2 regions of the Bacillus sp. NPDC094064 genome follow, and region 2 is predicted to be linked to the other one. Evidence: riboswitches for the same ligand, from Rfam matches in the RefSeq annotation. Region 2 holds a riboswitch; the other holds the start of a gene.

Region 1 (10,757 bases), on a different contig from region 2:
AGCGAAGGTTGTGAATCAGCCGAAAGAAACACCGAAGCAGGAGCAAAAGGTTGATCCGAATAAAGAGGAGAAAACGATACCGACTCCGGCAGTACCAACTCCTGAACCAAAAAAACCAGATCCAATACCAGAACCTAAAGCAAAACAAGTTACTATTTCCGTAAAAGGTAATGAAGGATACTTATTAGGTGCGAAAAAGATTGATGTACAAGAAGGCGATACTGTTTATAAAGTATTGCAGCGTACAGGATTAGATGTGGATGCGATGGGCTCTAAAGACGGTATTTATGTAAAAGGGATTAATGATTTATATGAAAAAGATATTACCGCTACTAGTGGATGGAAATATCGTGTGAACGGTTCGTTTCCAAACCATAGTGCTGGTGTAGTGACAGTAAAACCAGGAGATACAATCGAGTGGGTGTTTGTATTAAAATAAGAAAGGCATTCGGTAAAGGACTATGAAAATAAGTTTTTCTTCTTTACATCCTTTTGTGAATTTTTTCTATTATATCGGGGTGATGATACTATGTATGATGTGTCTTCATCCTCTTTTTTTAATTGGAGCAATACTATTAATCGTTATGTTAAATGTGATGCAAGGGAATAGCGAAAAGATAAGAAAAATGTTACCGGGCACAATCGTCTTCTTTTTTATGGTGATTTTATTTAATTCGTTATTAACGCATAGAGGCCGAACTACGTTATTCTGGTTAGGTGATAGCCGTATTAAGCTTGAGGCAATTATGTTCGGACTAGTAATGGGATTATTACTAGTTGCGATTATGTTCACGTTCGCGTCGTATAATGATATTATTTCAAGTCATAAATTTTTATATTTGTTTTCTAGAATTTCACCGAAAGTTGCATTGTTAACGATGATTACAGTAAGGTTTGTGCCGTTGTTTATTAGGCGGTTGCAGAAAATTACACTCGTACAAAAAACGAAAGGTGTACAAGTTGATGCAGGTTCCATTATTGAACGCGTGAAAAATGGTATGCAATTGTTGCAAGTGTTATTAATTTGTTCGTTAGAAGATGCACTGCAAACGGCCGATTCTATGCAAGCTCGTGGATTTGGTGTAACGAAGCGTACAACGTATATTCGATATAGAATGGAAAAACGCGATTGGTATATGCTCAGTTATTTAATAATTCTATTTATAGCTGCTGTCATCTTTAGTAATTATGGCGGAGGAAAATTAATTATTTATCCGAAAGTCGAATCTATGCTATTTCAGCAATACGACGGGATGATGTTTGTAGTATTTACGATGTTTATTAGTTTACCAATTATGATGGAAGGAAGGGAGTGGATATGGTGGCGCATGCAGAAATAAACAATTTATCATTTGTATATGCTGATGAAAACGAATACGCGTTACAGCATATTTCTCTTTCTGTTCAAAAAGGTGAGTTCATTACACTTGTGGGCGGATCGGGTTCTGGGAAGACGACTTTATTAAAACATTTTAAAAAGGAGTTACTTCCAATCGGTACGCGTTCGGGAGAGTTGTTTTATGAAGGTGTTTTATTAGAGGGAGTACCAGATTTATTATCTGCACAAGAAATTGGAATGGTGTTTCAAAATCCAGAAAACCAGCTCGTAATGGATACAGTGATTCAAGAATTAGCATTTTCTTTAGAAAATATCGGGTTACCATCTCATATTATTCAAAAACGAATAGCTGAGCTTATTAGTTTCTTAGGATTTCAAGATTTATTGCACCAATCTGTTCATACGCTATCTGGCGGGCAAAAGCAACTTGTCAATTTAGCTGCGGTATTAGTTATGCAGCCGAAACTACTATTATTAGATGAACCGACAGCGCAGTTAGATCCGATTGCTGCAAAAGAGTTTTTAGGATTGTTAAAGCGTATTAATGAAGAGCTTGGAATTACGATTATTTTAAGTGAACATCGTTTAGATGAAGTAATACCACTCGCAACGCGCGTCATTTGCATGAATAACGGCCGAATCGTGTATGACGGTAGTCCGAAAACGGTTGTATCGAATATGTGGGAAGTAGAAAAGTTCCGTCCATTTATTCCGCAAATTCCAAGATTGTTTTTAGAGTGGAATGCGAAAGATATTCCGTTTACAGTGCGAGAGGCGCAAATGAAAATGAATGATTTTTCAGCAATATCATATGTATATGAGCCAATAGCACAAAGTGAAAAGCAAGAAATTATTTTAAGTGCAGAGCATATATCTTTTCAATATGAAAAAAATAGTCCGCTTATTTTACGAGATTTAACAGTATCGATCGAGAAAGGAAAATGGGTAGCTCTTGTTGGAAAAAATGGTACAGGTAAGTCTACACTTTTGATGATTTTAGCGGGGTTACAAAAAGCGAGAAGAGGGAAAGTAAAGTGGAATGGGAAAGTGATACATAAAATTGATTCGAAAGAACGGTTTAAAAGGATCGGGTATGTATCGCAGCATCCATATTATCATTTTACATTTGATACAGTGTGGGATGAAGTGTATGAACGTGCACGGGAATTATACGGAGAACAAGGAAGAGAAATGGCAGAACAACAGCTTAAAAAGTTTTGGCTATATGCGCTTAAAGAACGCCATCCGCATGATTGTAGCGGGGGAGAGCAACAATTACTCGCGTTATGTACAACGTTATTGTCAAAGCCAACGTTATTATTACTGGATGAACCGACAAAGGGATTGGATCCATGGAAGAAAGAGAGAGTAGGAGAGCTATTTAAGAAGCTGCAAAAAGAAGGTACAACGATTGTAATGGCAACGCATGATATTGAATTTGCGGCGAAATACGTGGATCAATGCATGATGTTATTTGATGGAACAGTTATTATGAATGATGCACCGAAAGAATTTTTTAGTGGTAACTTCTTTTATACAACATCTATCAATCGATTCATTCGAAAAGAATTGCCATATGCATTAACGTGGGAGGATGTGTACGAAGCGTGTCCAAACGATATGTTGCATTCATAATATGTATTTTTGCGCTACTAATAGGTACATTACTCTTTACAACACTTATTATGGACGGTTATTACATGGTAAGTAGTTTGTTTGTATTAGCTATTATTATGTTACCATTCTATATCCGCTTTGAAAGAAAGGCGTTTGTTTCACGTGAAATTGTTCTCGTTGCCGTATTAGCGGCAATAGCAGCAGTTAGCCGCGTACCATTTTCGATTTTACCGAGTGTACAACCGACTTCTTTCGTTATTATCGTTTCTGCAATTGTGTTTGGGAGTGAAACTGGTTTTATGATCGGTGCAACAGCGGCGATTGTGTCTAACATCTTTTTAGGACAAGGTCCGTGGACGCCGTGGCAAATGTTTTCGTGGGGTATGATTGGCTTCATAGCAGGATTACTCCGAAATACATTTTTGATGAAAAAACTATGGGGACGACTCATATATGGATTTGCCGTTGGATTTCTATTTGGCTGGATTATGAATTTTTGGGGTCTTCTTGGGTTTATACAGGAAGCAACGTGGGAAACAGTTATTGCTTACTATACTGCAAGTTTTTATTTCGATCTTAGTCACGCGATATCGAATGTTATTTTTCTACTACTATTTAGTACATCTTGGATTACGATTCTTACAAGATTTAAAAGGAAATATGGCATATTAGATAAGCATAACATGGCATAGAAAAGCATACTCTTATAAGGTAGGGTCGCGACTTACATATTCGTTTGCCTCTTTCATGCTTCTTACATATTGTAAGGAGCATTTTTTGTTGTCAAAAAATAGATCTAATATATATCCGTTATTATATAAAATTATTTGTATAATAGTAGGTGAGAACTATTTTCAAAAGGGAGGTGTATAGTTAATGAAGTTAGTTATTCCGAAGCAACATGGTGCATGGGCCATGCTTGTTATACCGTTTCTATTAAGTGTCATACTTGGGAAACCTACCATTTATCATATTCCATTGTTTTTAGCGTGGTTCTTTATCTATTTAGCAACGTATCCATTTCTCATGTACATAAAGCAAAGACGAAAAAAAGAGTTTTTACACGCTGCAATTGTGTATTTTATGATTGCATTCATATTTGGAATGATTTCTTTATTATATGAATGGCGAATTCTTTTATTCGTAGTAGTCATGATTCCATTGTTTATTGTAAATATGTATTACGCTCGTCAAAAGAATGAAAGAGCATTACTAAATGACATTAGCGCGATTATTGTTTTCTGTATCGGTGGTTTAGTCAGTTATTATTTTTCAATGAAACTCATAGATACAACAGCATTATTCATTGCGCTTATTTCATTTTTATATTTTTTAGGAAGTACGTTTTATGTAAAAACGATGATTCGTGAGAAAAATAACCCGAAATATCGTCTTATATCTTGGGGGTATCATATTGTATTAACGATTATCATTTTTACTATGAATCCGTGGTGTTCTCTTATTTTTGTACCAAGTGTTATTCGAGCAATTGTGTTGTATGGCAAAAAAATCTCTATCATAAAAGTAGGAATTTTAGAAATTGTTAATTCTGTATATTTTCTAATCATAACGGCAATAATAATGAAGTATGCCATTTGAAAAAGCTTCCCACCGTATGATGGGAAGTTTTTTCAATCTTGTTCTAAAATGTGAACGGTGTAATCGCAGCGTTGAATAGCTTGTTCGATCGCATAAAGGGATTGTTCAATACGAGCGCGATTAAAATCTTTTTCAACAGTCTGTAGTGCTTCTTCTAAACAATGTTTTGCTTCTTGTAATGATTGAAAAGAATCTTGTACATATCCACGGGCGTTTTGATGCATTTCATACTCCTCCTTGAATGTTCATATATGTATAGTATGAACAGTAAAAAAGAAAATATAATTTGTTATATTTGTTTGACAATTAAAGTGAAATTACGTATAGTTAATTTTAAAGTGAATATTTTCTTATCCAGAGAGGTGGAGGGACTGGCCCGATGAAACCCAGCAACCGCGATGCAGGTGCTAATTCCAGCAGAACATATTTGTTCTGGGAGATAAGACGAAGATATACGTAACTTCTTCTTATCGGAGAGGTTTTTTTGTTGCAAAAAAAACCGATTACGAAAATTTATATTAAGAAGAAAGGGGTTGCGCATTACTGTGACACTCGAAAAATACGTAAAACTGCGTAGTACAGTTTATGAATATATGATAGAGCAAGATAAGCCAATATCATTGTTAGATATTCAAGAACATATCGTTTCGCATCATGAAGGAAAATTCACGAAAAAGATGTTACATCAATTTTATTTATCAAGGCTATTAGACGAACTAAAACTGGATGGGAAAATTACTTTAGCTGATGATGAATATCTCTATGCTGAAAAAGGGGTATTTTATAAGGCGAGAAAAGGGAGCTAGGCTCTCTTTTTTTTGAAGTATGTAGTGTAAAAGACTGCTAAAGCAGCCTGATACAGGGAATGGTGTTGAGTGTGTAGTGTCAAAGATTGAATGTGCCTGAAAGAGGCACTTCGTATCGGCTGCAAATGAAAAGAGACACCTCCGCCGAATAGGTGTCAGTCGTTTTGTCATATAGACTCGCTATTTGACAGTTATTAGAATAACATGCAGGTTTTTTTAAGTCAAAAGGGAATTAAAGGAAGAGGTGCAAGTATGTACGCTTACTTATTAAAAGATATAACGAAATGGATTCCAAAGTATATTATAGATAGAGGATATGAATATTACGAAGATGGGCATGTAGAAGATGTTGAAATACACGATAAGAAAGTATTTGCTTTTGTTACTGGAAATGCAGGAAACTATGAAGTAATTATTGATCTAGAAGATTTCGCAGAAAGTAGCTGCGAATGTCCGTATGAGAATCTTTGCAAGCATATGGCGGCAGTTGTTTATGATATTCAACATGTAGGTGAGAGTACAGTTAAAGAGAAACTGGAAGATTTAGAAAAAGAGGAGTTACTTACAGTATTAAACCGATTGTTGCAAAGTTCGAAAAACGTGCAAGTTGTAGAGAAGATGTTAAAGAAGGGGAAGCTTTAACTATGAAAGAAAAGGCTCGTACATTATGAATGAACTTGATCGTATTATAAAGTGTTGTCAGTATGATGATGAACTTTTTCGGACGTACATTACATGTTTACTTCAATTGAAGAAATGTAGCGAAGTGTTCGGGCAAGTTCAAATACAATTAAGAAATGATTATTTAATACGAGGCATTTGTGAAAGAGAAGTGGATGAGGTGGTACGGGGAAGTAAAGAATATGAAATGTATTTTCTTCCTAAAGTGTTACGGTGGGATTTCTTAAGGGGAAATCCACATCTAATTGAAAAAGTATGTGAAGATTTTTTTGCATTTGAGTCATTACATCTTACGGAGATAGGGTGGGAAACGATTATAAATTGCATGGGAAATAAAGTGAAACTTTAATCAGTGGGGGTTTTGTTCTTCCCACTGATTATTAGTTGAACCAATCGGGCATTTACGGGCAGTTGATCTCACACCTAACTGCTTTGCGTATGGATGAGAGTTTACTGCCCGTTAATGCGGGGTAAATAATTTATTATGTAAAAAAGCTAGTATAAAACTAGCTTTTTATTTAAATAAATAAGAAGCATAGACTAATGATAAAACCAGCATATAGTAAGTTAACAACGCAAAATCCCATAATATCACGAGCACCTAAACCAGCTATCGCTAATGCTGGTAATGCCCAGAAAGGTTGAATTAAATTCGTCCAAGCATCGCCTCGCGTAATGGCCATCGCTGTTTTTGCAGCAGGTACACCAAGTTCAGCGCCAGCTGGAATCATAATTGGTGCTTGTACAGCCCATTGACTGCCACCAGATGGAACGAAAATATTAACGATGCCAGCACTTAAAAATGTAAAGAGCGGGAAAGTCGTTTCGTTTGAAATGCTAATAAAGAAATTAGAAATAGCTCCGCCAAGTGAAAGTCCTTCACTATTTGCCTCAATGATTAATCATCTCAACCGGTGTTTGGTGCGTTGCAAACATGCCGAAGAAGATAACGAAAACAGTTAATAAACATGATAAAATAAACGGTTCTGGCAAGAAGCGTTGCACTAAGGCGACGCAACCATTTGTAAATGAACGAAACAAAATAGATCAACCTCCTTATGTATGTCAATTATTCGAGGTTGGTTAGGTGATAATCTTCAATAGATTGAAAATTCGGGTATTTAAAGGTGCTTGAAGTTACAGGAACAGACGTTGTTGCTTTCTGCGATGGACTGATTGAAGAGGTGAAAACTTCGGTTGATCTCTATCAAGAAACGTTCGATCAAAATGTCGATAAGGCTATGAAAAAATAGAAGGAGTAAACAATCTTTCAAATCGGCGGATGGTTGCAATGATTTAAAAACAAAAATCTATAAATGTCTATATATGGATTTTTATAGGCTAGCTACATCGCTATCAAGCTAAGTTTATGCAATATGATATTCATGTAAAGTTAACATAGCATCCTATTATAAGAGCTAAGCCATTTCTAAACTATTAATCTACTACATAAGTACAGGCAGCCAACCCGATATGTTAATAGTATATTGTATAGGAATTTATTGTTTTAAATTTTATACTGAAAGGAATAATAGGATGTCAAAGAAATATATTTTTGATTATATTGTGATTGGTGCCGGTACTGCCGGAGGGGTAATTGCTAAAGAATTAACGGATGATAAATGTACTTCCGTGCTTGTTCTTGAAGCAGGAACAAATATGACAGAGGAATTAAGCAGTCCTAATCTTATAGTTTCTATTTTAAATGCTGCTGATAATAGACATTCATTTCATGTCACTACTATAATTGAGCAAACGTTAGGTCGTCAGTTGATAACACAAAGTGGTCGTGTCATTGGTGGAAGTTCTGAACATAATCAGATGTTAGCTGTACGTGGCAGTCGTGATCTTTATGATGTATGGGCACAATTAGTTGATAATAACGCATGGAATTATGATAGTATTCGCTCATTATTTATTAAAAATGAAACGTATACAGGAATGACGCAAAGTCCTCAAGAACGTGGAAGTAACGGACCTATTTTTATTAGACAACAAAACATTCCTGATCAAGGATTAATCCAAACTTTAGCACAAGCCGCTTCAGAAGTTTTTAATATACCAATTGCAGAGGATTACAATACAGGGATAAGAGATGTTACAGCCTTAAAAGGCCAATATATTCAAAAGATGGAAAATGGAAAATTGGTTCGTTCCTCGACGGCAACCGGATATTTAAACAATCAAATTGTTACGCAAGGAAATGAATTCCAATCAGATGAATTTGGAGTTGATCAGAGAAAATTGGTCATCTTTTCAAAAACAACAGTAGATAAAATTCTATTTAAAGAAAAAAGAGGAGTTAACATTGCTGTTGGCGTTCAATATGTTAAGAATGGGGTGTCACAACGAAGTTATGCCCGAAAAGGAATCATTGTCTCTGCAGGCCAATTTTCCTCCGTCATACTTCAACGCTCAGGTATTGGTAAGCCTGAAGATTTAGCTAAAGCTGGCATATCGCCTTTAGTAGAAAGCCCTCAAGTCGGATACAACTTCCAAACACACTATTCTGTCGGTATGGGAATTAGAGTGGAAACAGGAAGACTTCTTCAGGTATTGGCTGCTGATCCTAATCAGCCAGGAGCATTTGGAGCATTTAAAAAAGTCAATAACCCTATTGGTGGCCGGCGCCTTCAATTATTAGGCCTTCCATTTCCGTTTTTTGTACCCAGTCAGGAAATTGCGATAAATGGTTGGGATTTTAATGAGACAAATTCTAGTAATATTATGAGTATCGGAATTGCAGATGTAAATCCAAGCAGCCGAGGTACTGTCATGGTTTCTCATAGTGACCCAGAGGCATATCCAACTATTGATTTAAACCCGTTGGCAAATCCAGATGACCTAAATTTCATGGTGGATCAATATATTGAGACGTATAATATGATTGTTAGAGCACGTGAACTCGATCCGGAAGGCATCTATCAAGTAGTCTTTCCTGATGAAAGTATATTTAAAATTTTGGACGATAATGAAAAGCGGGCTAAATTGGCTGGTTTTGTCAGAGCTTCGTATTCCCTTTTCACTCACTTCGGAGGGCAATGTAAGATGGGGAAAAATATTAAAGAAGGAGTTCTTGATGGATTTTTGAATGTCTTTGGGACCAAAAATCTTAAAGTTGCTGACCTTTCTATCTCTCCGATTTTACCGGATGGTAATACGTCAATACCAGCCCAAATGATAGGATTAAATGCAGTACGTTTTATTCGAGAGGATCCTTGCCCATATGTGGTGGATGATCAGGAAATTAAAGATTATGAATGTAAATCGATAAGAAATAAAAAATGAATTCTATATATATCAATAGTTAACTTAACATAAAGAATATTTTGTATTCAAATAGAATAATTTAGCTTGTGTGCTTATCCAATAAAATTTATGGTGTATATTCTATACACGTCAGGTTAACGTGACACATCATTATTAGTAGTCAAAGAACCATAAAATTTTAGTTTGATGGGTATGGGATAGCACCACATCGCTATCAAGCTAACAAAACAAAATACCCCCTAAAATAAAAAATACGCTATTCTTTCTGTAGAATCATAGGAAAGGATAACGTATTTTTTGATTTCTTCTATTCAATGTGTACGTTAATATTTACGCATGATGTGATGACTTATATTAACCCTTTATTGCTACTAAGGTAGGAGATATACCAAAAATAGGATTATAAAGTACATTTTTCTTGAGTGGCTCCAAAAGTAAAGAATCGTTGCCGTCCCCCTTAAACGGTTAACTAACCCCAATTTTTTTCTATTTTGACGACATGCTCAACGCCGTGGAAAAATAAGTTTATTTTCTGTTCCTAAAAGCAGCCTTTGTATATTTTCCATATGCCTGAAAATAACCATAAACGCCATTAGGAATGCAAATATATAAAAATATAAGGTATTCCCAAAAACAGGAATAAATGAAATGACCGCAACAAGCAATGTAGCACATATTGTACCTAAAGAGACATAACGGGTTAAAGCTACTATTATCACAAAAAAGCCAAGGCATAAAAGGGCCATAACCCAGTCAACCATAAACAGTACAGCCACTGCTGTAAGTGCTCCCTTTCCTCCTTTAAACCCAAAATATACCGGCCAGTTATGCCCTATAACCGCTCCTGCGCCCGCCGCTAAAAGGCTTACGCAATCTTTAGCCTCTCCCGAATAAAAGTAAACGCTAAGGAACAAGCCTATATAACAGGCAATTACCCCTTTTAATATATCTCCCGCAAGAACAAACACCGCAGCAGATTTCCCAAGTACCCTCAGAGTATTGGTAAGCCCGGCGCTTTTGCTTCCATGGCTTCTTATGTCCTTGCCATATATTACCCCTACAATTACCGCTGTATTAAGGCTTCCTAAAAGGTATCCCAAAACTAAGGCCGCAAAAATCTTTAAAATATCAATCATCACTCTTCTCCCTTTATATTATTCTGAATTTCTTTTTTCTACATCAATACAGGGTTTTAGCATTGTTCTTCTCGAGAAAATTTTTCAATAAACTTCTACGGATTTATTCATGTTAAAAGGGCATCTACAATAAGGACGTTAAATATGACTGAATAGCCAGAAAAAATACTAGTAAAAAATCCTTCATTAGTTACAACATTTTGGATCTAAACTGCACGCTTTCCTTCTTCTACTTCAATGATCCGATCAATTAATAAAAGGGGATAACGATGGGGAATAATTTCTTCTATTTGTTGAATATTGACAAAT
Region 2 (10,757 bases):
CCTTCGGAAAATTTCCTTTCATTGCACTATTTCTCTATATATATGACAGAACAATAAAAGAATCCTCTCTTCATTACAATTATTTTTTCTTTGTTTCATTATTATGATTAATACGTAAAAATTATAATAAAATACACTTGGAAGCGCTTTCTGTGTAATTTTTTATGTTATAATATAAAAGTAGAACTTCGTAAAGAGGGATAAAAATGAATACAAAAATTATAAAAAAAGTAATTGAAGCATTAAAAGTATATGGCTTTCAAAGTGTATCATTCTGTGAAGAAACGAAACGATTTTTATTTCACAACGAAACTGATATTATGAGCGGCTATGCTGAAATAACATATAGTAGTCAATTTGAAAAATTCAACGTACAAATTCATCCAATTGAAACACATCACCAAGCAGAGTTACAAGAGGTTGAAAGACATATACAGGCTTGTATAAGAAAAGTGGAATATTTAAACGCACTTCTTAGCGGGCAAACAAAATTAGATGACAAAATTATTATAATGTAAAAAAAGAACGTGATATCTCACGTTCTTTTTCATTATCCGTTCATCTTTTCCTTCAGTTGTAATCCTGTAATAGATTCTAATACATCCATTGCTTCTCCAAACGTCATATCAAAAATTGTCTTCTCTTCTATATATGGAAATTGTCTAAAACGTTTTTCTAACATTTTCACTGCATCCGATGTAAAGTTTGCACTATCAATACCAAATTCGGTTTCAAGAAGTACAATCCAATCTAGTACATGAAAACCTAACCCATTTACGAATGAAATGAGTTTCTCTTCTTGTTGTGAAGATAAGAATACGTATCGCTCCATCTCACTAAACAGTTCTTCACCTAAAACTTCTGCTAATTCATCATCATGCTCGCGTTCAATAATCTCTTCATATCCGTAATCATCAACAAGCTCTTCTACTTCTTCACTATCTGCAAAAAGCAATTGGCTAAGAAGCGCATCTTTCTTAAATTCACTCTTCTGTACAACTTCTAAAAAACTCGTTTCCCATCCATTTTCTAATTTCATATTATGTAACTCCTTTATATACGTTTCTTATCATCACTGTACCCAAAAGATTACTTTTATAACCTTGTAGGTAATTACTATTGTTCCATATGATTTATAACATAAGATGCAAACTCCGCTACATCTCCTTCAAAAACATTTACTTCGGGCAAATGATAAAACGTTGTTTGAAGCGAGTTCCCTTCATGATAAAGGTATATCTTTTTCTCTAACGCAATCGCCATTCCAAACTCTGTATGGCTCCCATTTCCACCATCTAATATAAGTAAAAATACATCTGCTTCTTTAATAGCATTCTTTTCTGCCAGACCAATTTCTCTTAATTGGTCTGGATTCACTGCTCTTTCATTTTTTGTCCAATCATATGTATGATGCCATCCTGTATTTTTCAGTTCATTTGCTATAGAACGTACAAGATGTTTATTTTGGAATCCTGAGGCGATATAAAAATCCATTTATATAAACTCCTTAATTATGTATGGGGAAACTCCGTTTTAGCGTTATTTGTTATAGGCACAATAAAGAACGACTTCAAAAAAAATCCCCATCTTTAAAACTTATTTTGCGTTTAAATGATGGGATGCTTCATGGTCTTCTTTTATTTTTTTCTTTTTATAACTTTCATCAGCTAACATTTCTAGTTCAGCCGTTATTTCTGATTTTTCAAGTTCTCGCTCTTGCGAAAATTTCCTTGAAATATATACAATAACACTACCAACGTACAACGCAAAGCATATAATAAGTGCAGTATTTTCATAGAGACTTAGCTCCAACACAGTCACTCCTAATCCATTCGTATTTTCCCGCTTCATTAATTGGAATTTCCCTATTAACCATTTGTTATCCCGCTATTTGCCGGGCAGTAAGATCCCCCTCAACATTCAGCGAAATCAAAGAGGTTAGTAGGGGAGCGGGCGCCCGTAAAAGCCCGATTGGTGAGGGCTCATAATCAGTGGAGGGATGCCCCCCCACTGATTAAAGTTTCACTTTATTGTAACATAAAAATATCAATTCTTGGAATCTTTCATCCTATAAAAAAAGACATGATTGTTTCATCATGCCTCTGAAATATGTTGAATGATTGTTTTAATTGCTTCTTTTCCATTATATTTTTTTAGTGCTGTTTTATACTTCTCATTATTTTGATTTAATTCTTCGACATGCTTTATAAGAGATTTCACAGTCACATCTTCTTCATACAATACTGAAGCATATCCTTGTCTTTCAAAAGACTCTGCATTTAGTATTTGATCTCCGCGGCTTGCAAATTTCGATAATGGAATTAAAACCATAGGCTTTTGTAATGTTAAAAACTCAAAAATGGCATTGGACCCCGCACGTGAAATAACAAAATCTGTTGTCGCTAATACATCGGGTAACTCCCCATGTACATATTCAAATTGTTTATATCCTTCTTTATTTTGTAAACTTTCATCAAGATTACCTTTTCCACAAAGATGAACAATTTGATACTTTTTCAGAAGTTCTGGTAACGCTTCTCGAACCGTTTCATTAATTTTCTTCGCGCCCAAACTTCCTCCCATGATTGTAATAACTGGCTTTTTACGTGAAAAACCTAAAAATGCTAAACCTTTTTCACGATTTCCCTTTAGCACTTCTTCACGTACAGGAGACCCTGTATAAATTACTTTTTCTTTCGGTAAATGTTTCGCAGCTTCTTCAAATGTAACAAATATTTTCGAAGCAAAACGGAGCGCAATTTTGTTTGCTAGTCCTGGCGTCATATCAGATTCATGTAATAAAACAGGAACTTTATTTAACCATCCTCCAATTACGACTGGTACAGATACGAAACCACCTTTTGAAAAAATCACATCCGGTTTTAGTTTTCGAATCCTTACATACGCATCCATAACACCCTTCATTACAAGAAAAGGATCTTTTATATTTTTCAAATCAAAATAACGGCGTAGCTTTCCGCTTGCAATACTATAGTACGGAATGCCTTCCTTTTCTATAATCGTTTTCTCAATTCCTTGATGAGAACCGATATAAGAGATATCCCAATTCTGTTCTTGTAAGTGCGGGATAATGGCTAAATTAGGTGTTACATGCCCGGCTGAACCGCCACCTGTAAAGACTATTTTCTTCATACGTCTCCCCCTTCTACACTATAATACACTAAAATATCTTGCCTCAGGGTGAGAAAATACCATAGCCGTTACAGACGCTTCTGGCTCCATCATAAATCCTTCCGTTAATGAAATACCTATTTCTTCTGGATGAATGAGACGAAATAACTTTTCTTGATCCGCAAGTTCTGGACATGCTGGATAACCAAATGAAACGCGTATTCCTCTATACTTCGTGCGGAAACGTTCTTCCATCGTCAGTTCCGGTGAGTCCGGAATTCCCCAGCGGTCACGGATGAGCATATGTGTTTTTTCCGCGAGCCCTTCTGCTAATTCAAGCGCCAACGATTGAATAGCATGACTACGTAAATAATCACCTTTCGCTTTCCACTCTTCAGCAATGTCCCGAACGCCTTCCCCAACAGTAACAGATAAGAAAGCAACATAGTCCATCTCATCTCCAACTGGGCGTAAATAATCACCTAAAGTACGGTATGGTGCTTTTCCTTGCCTTGGGAATGTAAAACGCTCGATAATACGCGTATGATCTTCCGGATCATATATTACAATGTTTTGTCCGTCGCTTTGCGCTGGGAAAAATTGATACACCGCTTTCGGTTTTAACCAAGATTGTCCTTCTACTAATAACTCGTCTATTAAATCATTTAATTCATGCGCTCTTTTATCCCCTTCTTTCAAAAGCTTCTTCACATTTCCTTTTAATCCAAGATGATGTCCAAGTAGCATTTGTCTATTTAAAAACGGTGCGAGATGGAGGGCAGGAACATCTCGTAATACAATTCGTTTTGTTGAATCCGGCACGATAACCTCTGATTTTGGTAACGGCTCAATTACTACTGGAATTTCTACTTTCTTCTCTTCTTTTGTTACGATATGAAGATGACGTTCTTTTTTATCCTGCTTCATCTTCTCACGCTCTTCTTCTTTTTGAAGCCTATTAATAATATCAAGCCCGGTCATCGCATCACTCGCATAACATACGAGTCCTTTATAGGATGGCGAAATGCGATTATCTGTAAATTTTCTCGTTAACGCTGCCCCGCCTACAACGATTGGAATATCAATATTTGCCGCTTTTAAATCTTCAGCCGTCGTTACCATTTGTTGCGCTGATTTTACTAATAACCCAGAAAGACCAATAATATCAGGCTTCTTTTCTTGTACTTCTTGAACAATTCGATCCGAACGAACATTGATTCCTAAATTAATAATCTCATATCCGTTATTCGCTAAAATAATTTCAACAAGATTTTTCCCGATATCATGCACATCACCTTTTACAGTTGCTAATAATACTTTCCCTTTTTTCGCACTATCGCTAGATTCCATATGTGGCTCTAAATAACTTACGGCAGCTTTCATACTTTCAGCACTTTGCAATACTTCAGCAACGATAAGCTCATTATTATTAAATAATCGTCCCACCTCATCCATTCCTGTCATAAGCGGACCATTAATAATATCAAGAGGTTTCCTGCCTTCTTCAAGAGCAAGACTTAAATCCTCGTGTAACCCTTGTTTCGTACCTTCTACAATATAATTTGCTAGTCGCTCATCGAGAGTTAACGTTTCTTGCACAACGACATCTTTCTTTTTTGCCGCGCGATAGAAATTTGTAAATTCTTCTAACGTCTCTTGCGTCGTTTCAAAAAGTAATGCATCTGCAAGACGTTTTTCTTCCTCTGGAATTGACGCATATCGTTCCAATTTTTCCGTATTCACAATCGCGTAATCTAATCCTGCTTTCGTTGCATGATATAAAAAGACAGAATTTAAAACTTCACGTCCAGCTGGTGGTAGACCAAACGATATGTTACTCACACCTAAAATTGTTAAACATTCTGGTAACGCTTCTTTAATAAGGCGAATTCCTTCTATCGTCGCTGCCGCTGAACCGATATATTCCTCATCACCTGTCCCTACAGGAAACACGAGCGCATCAAAAATAATATCAGACGGACGTATACCATACTTCTTCGTAAGTAATTCATAGCTTCTTTTCGCAATTTCTATCTTTTTTTCTGCACTTACAGCCATACCATCTTCATCAATTGTTCCTACAACGATAGCGGCACCGTATTTTTGAAGAAGAGGTGTCACTTTTTTAAATCGTTCTTCACCATCTTCTAAATTAATGGAATTAATAACCGCTTTTCCTTGAATATACGTAAGAGCTCGCTCCATCACATTTTCATCTGTTGAGTCAATCATAATCGGTACTTTTAACACTTTCGTAACTTCTGCCAAGAAGTTTTCCATATCTTCTATTTCATCGCGGTCCGGGTCAGCCATACAAATATCAATAATATGAGCATTTTTCTTCACTTGCGCTCTTGCCACTTCAGCAGCCTCTTCAAATTTCCCTTCTGCTACTAATCGTTTAAATTTACGTGATCCAATAACGTTTGTTCTTTCACCAACAAATAACGGTCTCATTGAATCATCATATTGCAATGCCTCTAACCCACTAATCCCATGTCCTTCTCGTTCGTGGTGCTCACGTGGCTTAAGAGATGCTAGCGCGGATTTCATTACTTTTATATGTTCTGGCGTTGTACCACAACAACCACCGATAATATTCACCCATCCTTCTTCAGCAAAGCGCTTCACTTTTTCAGCGAGAGAAGAAGGAGATTCATGATAATGCCCATCTTCATCAGGAAGACCTGCATTTGGATAACAAGAAATGTAACACTCCGATAAATCAGATAGTGAACGAATATGTTCCCTCATAAACTCCGGACCAGTCGCACAGTTTAACCCAACCGATAACGGCTTCATATGCTCTACCGATAAATAAAAAGCTTCGATTGTTTGCCCTGCCAAAGTCGTTCCCATCGGCTCAATCGTTCCTGAAATCATAATAGGAACTGTTTTTTTCAGTTCTTCAAAAGCGGCTTGAATTCCAATATAAGCTGCCTTCACGTTACGCATATCTTGACTTGTCTCAACGAGTAACACATCAACTCCGCCTCTTAATAATCCTCTCGCCTGCCTTGTATAAGCTTCAGTTAGTTCTTCAAACGTAACTCCTCCTGTAACACTAATTGCTTTTGTTGTCGGTCCCATCGCACCTGCAACATATACTTCCTTTCCGCTTTCTGTAACAGCTTGCTTCGCCAAGAGTGTCGCTTTTTCATTTAGTTTTTCATCTAAATGAGACAAATCATAATCACTCAATACGATATTCGTAGCACCAAATGTATTTGTTTCAATAATATCTGCTCCAGCTTCAATATAAGCTTTATGAATTTTTAAAATGACATCTGGTCTTGTTTCTACTAAATATTCATTACAACCCTCGTACTCTTCTCCCCCGAAATCTTCCGCAGTTAAGTCCTCTTGTTGGATCATTGTCCCCATTGCACCATCTAATATTAAGATGTTATTTTTTAATTTTTCTTCTATACACTTCATCAATTAATACCTTCTTTCACTTCTTGCTTTTCTCTCACATATTTAACGAGATGTTCTGTAATTTCATATTTTAGAAATGGTGTAATAAGATAAATACCATTAAAATATTTCATCGCCGCATCGATCAATTCTTGCGAAATGTGAATCCCTTCCTCAATTGCTGCCTCTTTCGTTTCATGTCCATCCATTCTCTCCCTTATTGCTTCAGGTAGATTAATACCTGGCACCTCAAAATGAAGAAAGTCTGCATTCCGTTTACTTATTAACGGCATAATCCCAATAAAAATAGGTTGTTCCAAATGCTTTGTCGCTTCATATACTTCTTTAATTAAAGCAACATCATAAATCGGCTGCGTTAAAAAGTATTCTGCTCCAGCATCTATTTTTCGTTCCATTCGTTTTACTGCCGCTTTTAAATGCCGAACATGCGGATTAAACGCTCCTCCGACCGAGAACCTTGTTGCTGGACCAATTGATTTCCCTAAAATAGAACGTCCATCGTTCATTTCTTTAATCATTTTAATGAGCTCAATAGAGGACAAATCATATACAGAAGTGGCACCTGGAAAATCACCAACGCGTGCTGGATCACCAGTTAAAGCTAACACTTCTTCCATACCTAACGCCGATAAACCTAGTAAGTGAGATTGTAGTCCAATGACGTTATGGTCTCTACACGTTAAATGCGTCAATACTGGAATATCATGCTTCGTTAATAATGCCCCCATCGCCATATTCGAAACGCGAGGTGATGCTAATGAATTATCTGCTAGAGTAATAGCGTCCGCTCCAGCTCTTTTCAGTGCTCTTGCCCCTTCAAAAAATCGCTGTGTGTCTAGCGTTTTCGGTGGATCTAATTCCACTACAACTGTCGTTTGTTTCTTTGCCTTCTCGGCTAAAGTAACGTGGGCTTTCGAACGCTTCTCGTGTGTATGAACTACTTTTGGTCTTTGAATCGTGTCCTTTTCTATTACAGGTGTAACATTTAGAGTTGCACGCTTCATACATTCAATATGTTCTGGAGTCGTACCACAACAACCACCTAATAACCGAACACCTTGCTCAATAAATTTCGGTGCCATTGCTTCAAAATAAGCTGGGCTTCCCTCATATACGTAACGCCCCTCCACATAATTCGGGAGTCCTGCATTCGGATACGCTGACAAGTAGCCATTTTGAGGGATCGATATCATTTTCATGGCTTCTGTCATATGTAGTGGTCCTAGTTGGCAATTCAATCCAACGACATTTGCCCCATAATCTAAAAGCTGTTTTAATATTTCATTTACATCATTTCCATTTTGAGTCGTACCCGCCTCATGTAACGCTAATTGAGCTACAATGGGAATATTCGTTTGTTTTCGTAACACCTGAACAGCATGAAGTAATTCAAACTCATCATAGAAAGTCTCTAATAGTAATCCATCAACCTGTTCTTCTAGTAATGCACTTGCCTGTTCCAGTAACATAAATTCTCGCTCCATATCAGTTGTCGTAACAGCTCCGATATGTTTCATACCACCAATTGTTCCTAAAATTGCATTTCTTTCTGTTACAGATGCTTTCGCCAGTTTTACTGCCGCTCTATTAATTTCAGTAACTTGATTTTCTAAACCATACATACGTAATTTCGCTTCATTTGCTCCGTACGTATTTGTTTGAATTACATCAGCTCCAGCAGCTACATATTGTTTATGAATCGATATAATTAAATCTGGATCAGATACATTTAATTCTTCAAAACTACTTTGCAAACCGTGCGAATGCAATAACGTTCCAACCGCACCATCACCTATTACAATTCCTTTTGATAATAAATCTAGTAATTTCACGAATCTCCCTCATTTCTATCAATATAAAAACCCCCTCTTCACCGTGAAGAGGGGGACATAATTGTTCCGCCTCTTATTATGCAAAACATTCGTTTTGCAGGTATTAGCACCGTTTCAAACATTTCGTTTGAAGGTTGCCGGGTTTCACAGGGCCTTTCCCTCCACCGCTCTCAATAAGAGTTTGTCTATATATTTTATTTATGTAGCTAAAAGGAAATACGTTCCCCTTTTAACAATGTTTGTTAATTTTTTAATAAATTTAGCATGCACAAATACAAAAGTCAATGATACTTGCGTAAAAATAAAAATTATTTAAAATAAAGTTGCAATTCAATTATCTTTTGTTGTAAAGTTAAATCCATAATAAAATTTCATACAAACATTCTTATCTAGAGAGGTAGAGGGACTGGCCCTATGACGCCTCAGCAACCATTAACACTTGTTAATAAGGTGCTAATTCCAGCAAATTGTGAAAGATTTGACAGATGAGAAGAAGACTCTATTCAAACCGAAAGCCTTCTTCTTAGAAGGCTTTTTTTATTTATATTCACTTAATTGTTAATTTAAAAAGGAGGAATTTTCACATGTCAACTATTGAAACAAAACTAGCACAAATCGGAAATCGTAGCGAAACTACAACAGGAACTGTTAATCCACCCGTTTATTTCTCAACTGCTTACCGTCACGAAGGGATTGGTAAATCTACTGGTTTTGACTATTCACGAACTGGTAACCCAACTCGTGGTCTTTTAGAACAGGCAATCGCAGACTTAGAATATGGCGAACAAGGTTATGCCTGTAGTTCAGGGATGGCCGCTGTTCTCCTCGTTCTTTCTTTATTCCGCTCTGGAGACGAACTTATTGTCTCTGAAGATTTATACGGTGGAACATATCGATTATTTTCTGAACATGAAAAAAAATGGAATGTTCGATGTAGATACGTAAATACACAATCTATTAAACAAATCGAGCAAGCACTCACACCTAAAACGAAGGCTATTTTCATAGAAACTCCGACTAATCCATTAATGCAAGTTACCGATATCGCTGCTGTCGCAACTGTAGCGAAAAGACACGGTCTACTTCTTATTGTAGACAACACATTCTATACTCCTTATATACAACAACCATTAACAGAAGGCGCTGACATCGTACTTCATAGTGCAACGAAATATTTAGGTGGGCATAACGATGTACTAAGTGGCCTTGTCGTTGCAAAAGGAAAGAAACTTTGTGAGGAACTCGCTCATTATCACAATGCATCAGGTGCGGTCTTAAGCCCATTTGACTCATGGTTATTAATTCGTGGTATGAAAACGTTAGCGCTTCGCATGAGACAACATGAAGAAAATGCAAAAGCAGTTGTCGCTTATTTAAATGATGAAGACGGGGTGACAGATGTATTTTATCCTGGAAGAGGCGGCATGATCTCATTTCGTCTTAAAGATGAAACATGGATTAATCCCTTCTTACAATCTTTATCCTTAATTACGTTTGCTGAAAGTCTTGGTGGTGTTGAAAGTTTAATGACGTATCCAGCAACACAAACACACGCTGATATTCCTGAAGAAATCAGAACAGCAAACGGTGTATGTAATCGTCTTCTGCGATTTTCCGTTGGCATTGAAAATAGTAACGATTTAATTCAAGACTTACAGCAAGCCATTAAACTTGTAAAAGAAGGTGTAAGAATATGAGTTATTCCATAGATACACTCTTACTGCACAACCAATATAAACATGACTCGCAAACAGGAGCTGTTAACGTTCCCATCTATAATACATCAACTTTTCACCAATTTGATGTAGATACATTCGGCAAATATGACTATAGCCGGTCTGGAAATCCAACTCGTGAAGCCCTTGAAGATATTATTGCTTTATTAGAGGGGGGAACAAAGGGATTCGCTTTTGCATCCGGCATTGCAGCAATTTCTACTGCATTTCTCCTTCTTTCGCAAGGCGATCACGTACTCATTTCAGAAGACGTGTATGGAGGCACTTACCGAATTATAACTGAAGTGCTCTCTCGTTACGGTGTTTCACATACATTTGTTGATATGACCAATGTAGAGGAAATAAAGAAAAATATTAAATCCAATACAAAACTCTTTTATGTAGAAACACCCTCTAATCCACTTCTAAAAGTGACAAATATTCGTGAGGTTTCTAAAGTCGCGAAATCTATTGGTGCTCTTACTTTTGTTGATAATACATTTTTGACACCACTATTCCAGAAGCCACTTGACCTTGGCGCCGATATCGTTCTGCATAGCGCCACAAAATTCATTGCCGGTCATAGTGATGTTACTGCCGGATTAGCGGTCGTAAAAGATGCCGAACTCGCTCAAAAACT

What was found. Region 2 has a riboswitch for S-adenosylmethionine ahead of ACQKNI_RS19865 (bifunctional homocysteine S-methyltransferase/methylenetetrahydrofolate reductase). Riboswitches for the same ligand answer to the same signal wherever they lie in the genome.
Region 1: another riboswitch for S-adenosylmethionine. It lies ahead of ACQKNI_RS01045 (hypothetical protein); the one in region 2 lies ahead of ACQKNI_RS19865 (bifunctional homocysteine S-methyltransferase/methylenetetrahydrofolate reductase).

The regions. Positions count from the first base shown of each region.
Region 1 covers NZ_JBNNUI010000001.1:190,152-200,908, forward strand. Annotated here, with positions in the region: gene ACQKNI_RS01015 (DUF4430 domain-containing protein) at 1-439, shown strand, start outside; gene ACQKNI_RS01020 (energy-coupling factor transporter transmembrane component T) at 462-1,340, shown strand; gene ACQKNI_RS01025 (ABC transporter ATP-binding protein) at 1,319-2,974, shown strand; gene ACQKNI_RS01030 (ECF transporter S component) at 2,947-3,648, shown strand; gene ACQKNI_RS01035 (YwiC-like family protein) at 3,833-4,555, shown strand; gene ACQKNI_RS01040 (hypothetical protein) at 4,588-4,779, opposite strand; SAM riboswitch class I at 4,903-5,001, shown strand; gene ACQKNI_RS01045 (hypothetical protein) at 5,101-5,361, shown strand; gene ACQKNI_RS01050 (SWIM zinc finger family protein) at 5,566-6,003, shown strand; gene ACQKNI_RS01055 (group-specific protein) at 6,029-6,391, shown strand; partial or broken gene ACQKNI_RS01060 (TIGR00366 family protein) at 6,561-6,944, opposite strand; gene ACQKNI_RS01065 (TIGR00366 family protein) at 6,934-7,083, opposite strand; gene ACQKNI_RS01070 (hypothetical protein) at 7,170-7,295, shown strand; gene ACQKNI_RS01075 (GMC family oxidoreductase) at 7,579-9,330, shown strand; gene plsY (glycerol-3-phosphate 1-O-acyltransferase PlsY) at 9,816-10,448, opposite strand; partial or broken gene ACQKNI_RS01085 (3-hydroxyacyl-ACP dehydratase FabZ) at 10,565-10,757, opposite strand, start outside.
Region 2 covers NZ_JBNNUI010000009.1:90,565-101,321, reverse strand. Annotated here, with positions in the region: gene ACQKNI_RS19895 (hypothetical protein) at 207-518, shown strand; gene ACQKNI_RS19890 (hypothetical protein) at 551-1,039, opposite strand; gene ACQKNI_RS19885 (nucleoside 2-deoxyribosyltransferase) at 1,117-1,494, opposite strand; gene ACQKNI_RS19880 (DUF3966 domain-containing protein) at 1,597-1,851, opposite strand; gene murG (undecaprenyldiphospho-muramoylpentapeptide beta-N-acetylglucosaminyltransferase) at 2,095-3,153, opposite strand; gene metH (methionine synthase) at 3,172-6,570, opposite strand; gene ACQKNI_RS19865 (bifunctional homocysteine S-methyltransferase/methylenetetrahydrofolate reductase) at 6,570-8,402, opposite strand; SAM riboswitch class I at 8,473-8,582, opposite strand; SAM riboswitch class I at 8,785-8,894, shown strand; gene metI (cystathionine gamma-synthase/O-acetylhomoserine thiolyase) at 8,987-10,099, shown strand; gene metC (cystathionine beta-lyase) at 10,096-10,757, shown strand, end outside.